2 regions of the Laceyella tengchongensis genome follow, and region 1 is predicted to be linked to the other one. Evidence: riboswitches for the same ligand, from Rfam matches in the RefSeq annotation. Region 1 holds a riboswitch; the other holds the start of a gene.

Region 1 (4,896 bases):
AAGTAAAGCTTTTTTTGCATTATAATCAATTTATCATGACAAAAAGGAGTGGCATGTGTGGAATTAATCCGGATTTTCACTTCAATGGCGGAGAAAATCAATCAAGATCCAACGGGAATCAGTCATTTGAACGATGTGTATCAGTTGGAAGTGACCAGTGGGATATATCAGGTGCGGTTTGCAGATGGACAAGCGGAGTGGGCCGAAGGAAACAAATGGGAGCCCACTTGTTCATTGCAGATCAAAGATGAGGATTTGCTGAAGCTCGTCACGGGGAAACTGGGAGCGACGACGGCGGTAATGATGGGCAAGCTGAAAGTAAAAGGCTCGATTGAAGCTGCGCTCCGTTTGCAAAAGGTATTAAAGCATTACGCTAGCTAACGGGCGAAAGAGAAGCCTGGCTTCCATAGGGAGTCAGGCTTGTTCGCTTTCGATCCACCGTACCTGGTGCGCTTCCTCGGCTGTAGGAACTTCTAATTTTTGCAACAGCTTGCGGATCGTTGCTGCGGGAACGGCCTGTTTCCGGCTTCGATTGCGGGACAACAACAGCGTAAGCGGCGCGTCGATATACACGATGCTGACATGCGCGCCATAGGAAGCGAATAGATCAACGAGTGGATCGCGTAAATGCCGAGTGAGATTGGTGGCGTTCCAGATGAATGGTTGTTTTCTTCGCAACAGACATTTGGCCTCTTCTTTGGCGATGCTGACCACTTCTCCCTGATTGGCGGTAGGAGAGATGCGGCGTTCATGCCGGATGCGATCCAAGGAAACGACTGGGAGATCCGGATGGTTCAAGCTAATCCAGGTGTCTTTGCCCGCACCGGGTAATCCAGACATCATGATCACTTCGAAGTCGGTATCATCATATAGCACGTCGTCGATCCGCAGGTGGTCGCTACGAAAATAACGAAAGCGGGTATGGTTGTTGGCGAAGGGTTTGGGTTGTGTGTAGCAGCCCAGTTCGGTGGCATATTGGCGGAAATAGGCGATCCGCTCCAACAATTCCGCTTGGTCTGGGCAAATTCGCCCGCGCACATCAGCTTCGGCCAACATGGCTACCCAATCGAGGCGGATATGCCAGCTGGCGCCAACCACCGCTTTCTCGGGGTCGGGCTTTTCAAAAAACCACAATGGCAAACCGTGATGCCGGACGAGTTGTACCAACATCTCCCGCTCTTGAAGCGGTAGGGCCTGCATTTTCTCTCTCACGATCTGGGCACCGACTTTGGCATGATTAGGAGCATGGATGCGGCCGTCGTCGCCGATCTTTGTGCATGTCTTTGCCGATATCATGAAACAGGGCGGCCTTTAGCAACAAGGATTGCTCAGCCGGTGCCAAGGCTTGCCACGCGGGGAGCCGGCGAAGTTCATCCACCACCATCCATGTGTGGGATAGCACATCCCCTTCCCCATGATAATGTGGATCTTGGTTCACGTGGCTAAGTGTTTGCAACCAAGGGAATTGGTCAAGAGCTTGCTGGCGGTTAAATGGTACAGAATCAATCAAAAAGATTCACTCCTTTCCGCAATTGATTGGGAATGAGTGGCCGGTTCATCCAGTGGGATTCGGAATCGATGATGGTTTGCAAAAAGTCGGAACGCACCCATTTGTAACGGTTTTGCACAAAATCGCCCTCTTCCACTTTTATATACAAACCCTCCATCAATCCGGAAGGGTCCGTTTCCCGCCAAGCCAGTTCGGGCTGCAGTCCCAAAAGGTCGGCTAGTTGCCTTAGTTGTTCCAAATGGTCTGCGGCAATGAACGGGGAAGGGGCGATCCAATCCGGTAAGGTGTTTTTTCTGGCAGCGACGCCTTCATACAAGACCCTCACCGAAACGATAAAAGGCGCTTTGGCCAAGAATTCCCGCCGTTTGGCTGTGGAAAGGAAGGCACCGGCTTGTGTGTCGTAAATATCAAATTCCAAAAAATAATGGGGCAAGTCGGTGTAAAAGATGGTGTGTTTGGCATACATCCATTCGCCATACATGATATATCGGTCGGTGAGCAAATCCCAAAGCGCAGGGGCATGGTGGTGAGCCCAGCTTTTGAACAAGGCGAATTGCCGCTCTCGGGGGCCACCCGTCAAGTAATGCCCGCGGCTTTGCAATAGCAAGGAGCCGTCCGGGGTAAAACGGATGCCCGTGTTGGACCCGTCCATCTTCTCTTCGATGACAATATGCCGTCCGATCAGTTCCTTATAAGTTGCTATGTTTAAGTCTTCATCGCCGGGTTGCAGTCCTGACCCCGACAAATGGCGTGTGCGAGGATATTTGATCATCCGCTTCATCCTTTAAATATATTTTGATTTATATGTTAATCATAAAGAATCAGTGTGAAAATGTCTTGAGCAAATGTTTTTTTGCCCTTGCCAACTCGGATCGAGCTATGTTAATATCATAAAAATTAATATTTTATTTGAATTCTCGCCACTCATTGTGGAGTAGAGGCGCGGGTTTCATGAGTACTTGTTCGGAGGACGGGCCGTTGATGGACAAGGAAAGGGAAACGCCGCCGAAGTTTGCTGGAAGACCCGACAGAAAGCAGGCTGGGACTGTATCCGAACAGGAACAGGACTGTCACAAAAGCGCATGGGTTGCTTTTGTGAAGCGCTAATCCGCAGTAGATGAGCGAGCTGGAGCGAAAAAAAACAAAGGCGACAGCGAGCGATTCTCTGCTGTGGCCTTTTCTGTTTTTTTACAGGCCTTTCTGGGTCATGTCTGATTCATATCTGCGGTTTTTTAACACCCATCGGTTTAAGGAAAACCGGTTTGTCCGCCGCTTTTAGGGGTCAGTTTGCTTTGCCAGTCAGGCCCCAGCCAGCTATGCAGAATCGAGAGGAGAGTAAGCATGAGCATCGTGGTGCAAAAGTTTGGCGGTACCTCGGTAGGAAGCATTGAACGGATTCAAGCCGTAGCAGAGATCATAGCTCGTACCTATGAACAAGGGAAGCGTTGTGTGGCAGTGGTGTCGGCGATGGGGAAGTCCACAGATCAATTGGTTGGGATGGCCAAAGAGATTCATCCACACCCTTCTCCCCGCGAGATGGATATGTTGCTTGCGACAGGTGAACAAGTGAGCATCGCGTTATTAACCATGGCCTTGCATCGGAAAGGATTGAAAGCCCGCTCGCTCACTGGCTGGCAAGCAGGGATTACCACCGATTGTGTCCATGGTCGGGCGATGGTTCATGATGTGAACACGGAGACGATCACTACGGCGTTGGATCAAGGGGAAATTGTGGTCGTCGCCGGGTTTCAAGGGATTTCTTCTCAACGGGAGATCACGACATTGGGAAGGGGCGGCTCAGATACGACGGCCGTTGTATTGGCGGCTGCGTTGGGAGCTGATTATTGCGAGATCTACACGGATGTCGAAGGCGTGTATACGGCAGATCCCCGCGTAATTCCGGCGGCGCAGAAGATGGATGAGATTTCATACCAAGAGATGTTGGAACTGGCCCACTTGGGGGCGGGCGTGCTTCATCCACGTTCGGTGGAAGCCGCGTTGCGGAATAAGGTGAAATTAGTGGTGCGCTCTAGCTTTGTCAATGAATCGGGCACTTGGATTAAGGGGGAAAATGAGATGGAAACCTCGCATCATGTCAGCGGCATCGCACACGACCTGCAAGTGGCACGAATCAAGGTGTTGGGATTGCCGAATCATGAAGAAACGTTGACGCGGCTGTTTGGATTGTTGGCCGAGGCGCACATCAATGTGGATATCATCGTCCAGAGCGAACATGATCATGAACGGGTTGATGTGGCTTTCAGTGTGAATGAAGAAGTAGGCTTGGAAGCGCGGCAGGTATTGGAGGCGGCGCAAAGTGAGTTGGGCTTTGCCAAGATTTTGTATGAAGGGGGATTGGCCAAGGTTTCCGCGGTGGGCGTGGGGATGATGGCCCGCCCGGGTGTAGCGGCCAAGATGTTTGCCACGTTAAGCGAAGCGGGCATTCGGGTGAAAATGGTTTCCACTTCCGAGATTAAAATTTCCTGCGTGGTGGAGCGGGAGCAGGCTCTGGAAGGGGCGCGCCGCCTACATTCGGCGTTTGGCCTGGATCGGATCGAAGTCAAAGTGTAGACAAGAGAGGCAGTCTGTCTGGGGAGGGCGGACTGCCTTTTCTATTCTGTGATCTCATCTCATATAATGAACCGGAGTAGATGGGAATCCCTATTCTGCTGAGTAAAGCCAAGTGGAGTTATAATAAACAGATTAATGATAAAATTATTTATTGACTGAAAATCATTGTTTAGGTGATGATTAAAATAATTGAATCGATCCATCTATCATTGTTTCAGGAGGTGTTGGCGTTGGTCAAATATGTGATGTCCCGATTGTTACAGATGGTGTTGACACTCTGGGTGATCGCGACGGTCACATTCATTATGATGAAAGCGATTCCGGGCGATCCGTTCAGCAATGAAAAAAAACTACCCGAAGAAGTGTTGCGTAATTTGTATGCTTATTACCAATTGGACGATCCGCTGCCCGTTCAGTATGTCCATTATATGAAAAATCTGGTGTCGCTGGATTTGGGCCCTTCCTTCAAATATGAAACTCGCTCGATCAATGAGATTGTGGCGGAAGGTTTTCCCGTCTCGGCCCAGTTGGGGGCGCAAGCGTTGTTGGTAGCGGTTGTGGCTGGCCTTGCTTTGGGCGTCGTGGCCGCGCTCAAGCAAAACAGGTCGCTGGACTATTTCTCCATGCTGGTGGCGGTGTTGGGGATCTCTGTGCCTAGCTTTGTGCTGGCTCCGATCTTGCAAAAATATTTGGGGGTCGAGTGGGAGCTTTTGCCAGTGGCCACGTGGGAAGGGTTCGCGTCTACTGTGATGCCAACAATCGCGCTGGCCGCGTTCCCTCTAGCTAGCGTGACTCGGTTGATGCGGTCGAGCATG
Region 2 (4,896 bases), on a different contig from region 1:
CAAAAAGAGCATAACACAACGAAAAAGAGATCACCAACCGCCCTGTGGAGTTGACATCCGTTTTTTTACGGTCTTCCCAACGGTAAATTAATGGTATAGTAGATAAGGAATATGGTTTGATGAGGAGGCTTCTCCATGTATCAGGTGAATAACCGCATCAACATCACATCCCCTGAGCATCTGGCGATGTTGCGGGAACGTTTCAGCAACGCGCCCGAATCGATGAGCAGGGTTCCCGGTTTCGTCTCGTTTCGTTTGTTGGAGGCGGAAGATGGTTCCCATGTCCTTGTGGAAACCGTTTTCAAATCCAAAGAAGATTATCGCGCATGGGTGGAAAGCGACCACTTTAAGCGCGCTCACGGCGGACGTACCGGTGAAGCCAACCGGCCTGAGCTGAGCAGTTATCATGTAAGGATAACATAACCTTACCCGCGCTCATTCAATACCAAATGACTTACAAGGAGTGACTTTCTTCATGACTGCAGGATTAGTTGTTAAATTTTTGCATGTTCTGTTCGTCGCCACTTGGTTTGGCGGCATCAGCCTGATGGCCATGGTGTTGCGTGACGCGACTCGCTCCAACAACCTCGACACCATGTCGCACGCATTGAATCGCGCCCAACGCTGGAATATGACCATGTTTATGCCCAGTGCAGTGTTGTCCCTGATCACTGGTATGTACATGCTGATGCAAGTAGACGGCGAGAAGCCGCTGTGGCTGATCGTCAAAGAGCGTTTCGGTAGCGTGGTTGTCCTTTTGTTCATCTTGTTTGTCGTCATTTACGGCCGCAAGGCGCTGAACCAAGTGCAAGCCAGCGGCATCGAGAGCGCAAAGGCGCAGTCCATCATCAAGCGTTACATCATGTTGCTCAATATTTCACTATTGCTGATGGCGGTGCTGATCTTCTTCGCCACCGTCAAATTGGCATAAGCCAGCAAAAGCTTCATGGCCATTTGGTCATGAAGCTTTTATTTGCTGCTAGAAACAGGGCAGACGTCCAGTCATTCCTCTATATACGCAATATCAATCAAGGAAGGTTCTATCATTCTTGCGTCGATCCCTTTGCCATCCCTTTCGTTCCTACAACCCTCTCCTCCCTAGTCCGCTTACAAAAAAACCCCAGCGGAACTCGTCGTTCGCACCGGGGTTGTTATCATCATCCTGTCGTGTGTAGCTGGTCTAATCAATCATCCAACACGCATTTTTCCAATGGAATGAGCTTGGTTTTCTTCGTCCATTTATAACCGAGATAAAAGGCCAAGAACACAGGAATACCGATATATGAAACCAACAGCCCATACCAGTCAATCGTTTGTCCCAACAATGCTTGGTAGTTTTGTCCCACAATTACGATCAAGCAGAGGGTGAAAGCAAACAACGGCCCAAACGGGAACCATTTGGCTTTGTATGGCAGGTCGGCCAAGTCCCTTCCTTGACGCACATAGGCGCGGCGGAAACGGTAGTGACTGATCGCAATTCCCAGCCATGCGATAAACCCGGTCAAGCCGGAAGCGTTCAGCAACCAAATGTAGATCGTCCCTTCCCCAACCAACGAAGCGAGGAAAGCCAATCCCCCGATCAACGCCGTAGCCAACAAAGCATAAATCGGTACGCCATTTTTCGTCAGTCTGGCAAAAATCTTCGGCGCCTTCCCTTCTTTAGCCAACATCCACAACATCCTTGTGGAAGCGTACATCCCCGAGTTGCCAGCGGACAAAACAGACGTCAATATCACCGCATTCATCACGGAAGCGGCAAAGGCGAAACCAGCGCGTTCAAACACCAGTGTGAACGGGCTTTTGGCGATAGCATCTACATCTCCGCCGGCTAAGTTCGGATGCGTATACGGGAGAATCGTGCCAATCACCAAAATCGCCAAACCATAGAACAACAAGATCCGCCAAAACACTTGCCGAATCGCCCGCGGCACGTTTTTGCTTGGGTTCTCACTCTCTCCCGCGGCCACGCCGACCAGTTCCGTCCCTTGGAATGAAAAACCAGCAATCATAAATACGCTGATGATCCCCATCAACCCGCCGCTAAATGGTGCCTCTCCCACCGTCCAGTTCTTGGTGCCGACGGCTTGTCCACCCAGAATGCCGACAATCATCAACAAACCGACCACAATAAAAATGATAACTGTTGCCACTTTGATGAAGGAAAACCAATACTCCGATTCACCATATCCTTTGACCGATAACGCATTCAAGGCGAACATCAGCACCAGAAACAACGCACTCCATAAGATGGCAGGCGAATCAGGGAACCAATATTTCATGATAATCGAGCCTGCCGACAATTCCACTGCAATGGTGATCGCCCAATTGTACCAATAATTCCAACCCAAAGCGAAACCGAAGGCCGGGTCAACAAAACGGCTGGCATATGTGCTGAAGGAGCCGGAGACTGGCATATAGGTGGCCAACTCCCCCAGGCTGGTCATCAAGAAGTACACCATCATACCAATGGCCATGTATGCGACCAACGCCCCTCCAGGGCCCGCTTGTTGAATCGCGGAGCCGCTGGCCAAAAAGACCCCTGTCCCGATGGAGCCGCCGATGGCAATCATCATCAGATGCCTGGCTTTTAAGTCGCGTTTCAAATCGCCACCCGATTTTCCTCTGCTCATGAAAAAACACCTCTCTACTGTTATAGTATGGCGAGGTGGTCAGGATAATAAAAATACCGCCCAATGACGATGCACCTGATTTGGACGGCATATTACCATACTCACACCAAATCCCCGCAAGATAGCGCAACACATTTGCTTGGCAGGCAAATGTGACAGTGCTGCCCCTATTCGAGCACAGCCCCAGCCTCACTGATCAGAGAACACAATGAAGCTTCGGCGGTCTTTCCTTTCATTGATTTTCGCCGACTTCTCTGTGTCTCCAATCAACTACTCATAAAAACCGCGACCTCTACCTCACCGAAGAGATCCGATGAGGGTTTACCTATTCGATTTCTGGTTCGTATGTAACGAGTATAAGCTAACCTTAGTCATTTTTCAATGTTAATATACAGGTAAAACATACTAAAACCATTTAATTAACTCAACCAGACGTCTCGCTTATTTGTTCCGCAAGTGAAAAAGCGGCATTGAAAGCTTACCAAGCTTGCATCCTGTTTTCTGAGGATACTATTAAAGGCAAGTCCCGGCACGTAAAAGCATACCATGTAGTAGTTCAATCAAGCGAAGCGGATGGGAGAAACGCCGATGGAAAGTTGGTTTCATTTCTTGCTGCTGGGTTTGGCCTTGTCCACCCCTGTCGGACCGGCCAATCTGGAGATGATCAAACTCGGCATGAATCGGGGATTTTATTTGTCATGGCTAGTGGGATTGGGTGACGTTTTTTCCAATCTGTTTTTCATGCTGATTCTGTTGTATGGGTTGTCAGATTGGCTTGCGCATGAATGGGTACGTGCCATCTTCTCCATCATCGGCGGCCTTTTCCTCATTCAATTGGGCCTGCGTTCCAACATGACGATCTCGTTGCTTTCCGTTTCCTTTCCCGATCCGGTTTCAGCGATGATGAAAGGATTTTGTCTTGGCTTGATCAATCCCAGCGACCTGTTGTCCTGGCTTGGCATCTACAGCAGCATCAGTCAACAATCCATTGACTTCATCTGGTCCGCTTTTGCTTGGCTTCTGCTCGGCTCCTGTCTGTGGAACTCCTTGCTCTCCTTTGCGGTTAGCCATTGCCGTCATTTTGTCAAACCCACCCTCCTACAAATCTTCATGAGGGGAGCGAGCCTGCTCTTAGCCGTCTATGGCGCCAGCTTCCTCATCCGGGGTGTAAGCCACTTCATTTTCAGCGGATAAGCCTCAACGATCCACTCGCTCAAGATGAACCCCTTTATCAACGCGATCAGTTCAAAGAATGATAGATTTCCTCTGTATACTTGGTAATCACTTCATCATAATTGGGATAAGGATATCCAAGGTTTTTTGACACGGCTTTGGCATATTTTCTAAACAGCTCGTGACAAGTGAATAGCGATTGCCACATGTTTTCGTAACTGTTCTCAGAATAGGTGGACAACAACTTTTGACAATCTTGTTCGGGCAGATAGCGCTCTATAAATTTATAATTTTTCCCCAAACTGAAAGAAAAACCTTGCTCAGACCCAATATGCCAAGACATCATCCGCAATCAAATTGGGTTTTCCATTCTCATTTAAGTGGTCGATAGCAAACAGGATTTCCTTTCTCGCCACACCTTTCACAATATATGTGGAAACCCACCAATACTCATTGCAACAATCATCAAACTCCCTTGCGGTCGGTTTTTTAATCCAATATTGCCTGTCGCTGGCCACCACTTCCTGTTTGACCAGACCATCTTTATCAAGGAGGACTTGCACCAAGCCGTCGCTATCGGCAAAATACTCTTCCACTTCTGCCAACGGAATCAGGGTGAGATCTAGCTTAATGCCATCATCAAATAAGATGAGATACGAAAACCAATTGCCCAACTCCGGCGGGAAAAGCTCCATGTCTTCTGGCTTTTGCATAAACAGACGATGACCGAATGCATCCAGCCACAAATCATTCTCTTTAAATGAGTCAAGATCGGTGACGAAATAGGAGATATCATAATCCTGAAATTTATCCGGTCGAATGTTCTTGTTGGTGCGCAAACCTTCCAGCGTGACCAAGCGGATGCGCTGGTCATGTACAGCAAAATCGATCAGCATCTGCATCATTTCTTGTTCGCTTCTCATGGTGCTCCCCCTTGCTCATCGTTATCATGATGCCAACATAACACAGCATGTTCGATCTCCATAAAAAAACACCCCTTCAGATATTCATATCTGAAGGGGTGCATTGATTCATCATTTTCTATTATTCGACCGTCACACTTTTCGCCAGGTTACGTGGTTTATCCACATCG

The links. Region 1 has a riboswitch for lysine ahead of QQZ12_RS03040 (aspartate kinase). Riboswitches for the same ligand answer to the same signal wherever they lie in the genome.
Region 2: another riboswitch for lysine. It lies ahead of QQZ12_RS16075 (amino acid permease); the one in region 1 lies ahead of QQZ12_RS03040 (aspartate kinase).

Annotation. Positions count from the first base shown of each region.
Region 1 covers NZ_FXTU01000001.1:616,488-621,383, forward strand. Annotated here, with positions in the region: gene QQZ12_RS03020 (SCP2 sterol-binding domain-containing protein) at 58-381, shown strand; gene QQZ12_RS03025 (AAA family ATPase) at 415-1,212, opposite strand; gene QQZ12_RS03030 (HD domain-containing protein) at 1,238-1,510, opposite strand; gene QQZ12_RS03035 (RNA ligase family protein) at 1,503-2,282, opposite strand; lysine riboswitch at 2,438-2,624, shown strand; gene QQZ12_RS03040 (aspartate kinase) at 2,852-4,081, shown strand; gene QQZ12_RS03045 (ABC transporter permease) at 4,327-4,896, shown strand, end outside.
Region 2 covers NZ_FXTU01000012.1:45,319-50,214, forward strand. Annotated here, with positions in the region: gene QQZ12_RS16065 (antibiotic biosynthesis monooxygenase family protein) at 136-423, shown strand; gene QQZ12_RS16070 (DUF2269 family protein) at 476-931, shown strand; gene QQZ12_RS16075 (amino acid permease) at 1,185-2,630, opposite strand; lysine riboswitch at 2,745-2,933, opposite strand; gene QQZ12_RS16080 (LysE family translocator) at 3,219-3,824, shown strand; partial or broken gene ant(6) (aminoglycoside 6-adenylyltransferase) at 3,871-4,726, opposite strand; gene glmS (glutamine--fructose-6-phosphate transaminase (isomerizing)) at 4,848-4,896, opposite strand, start outside.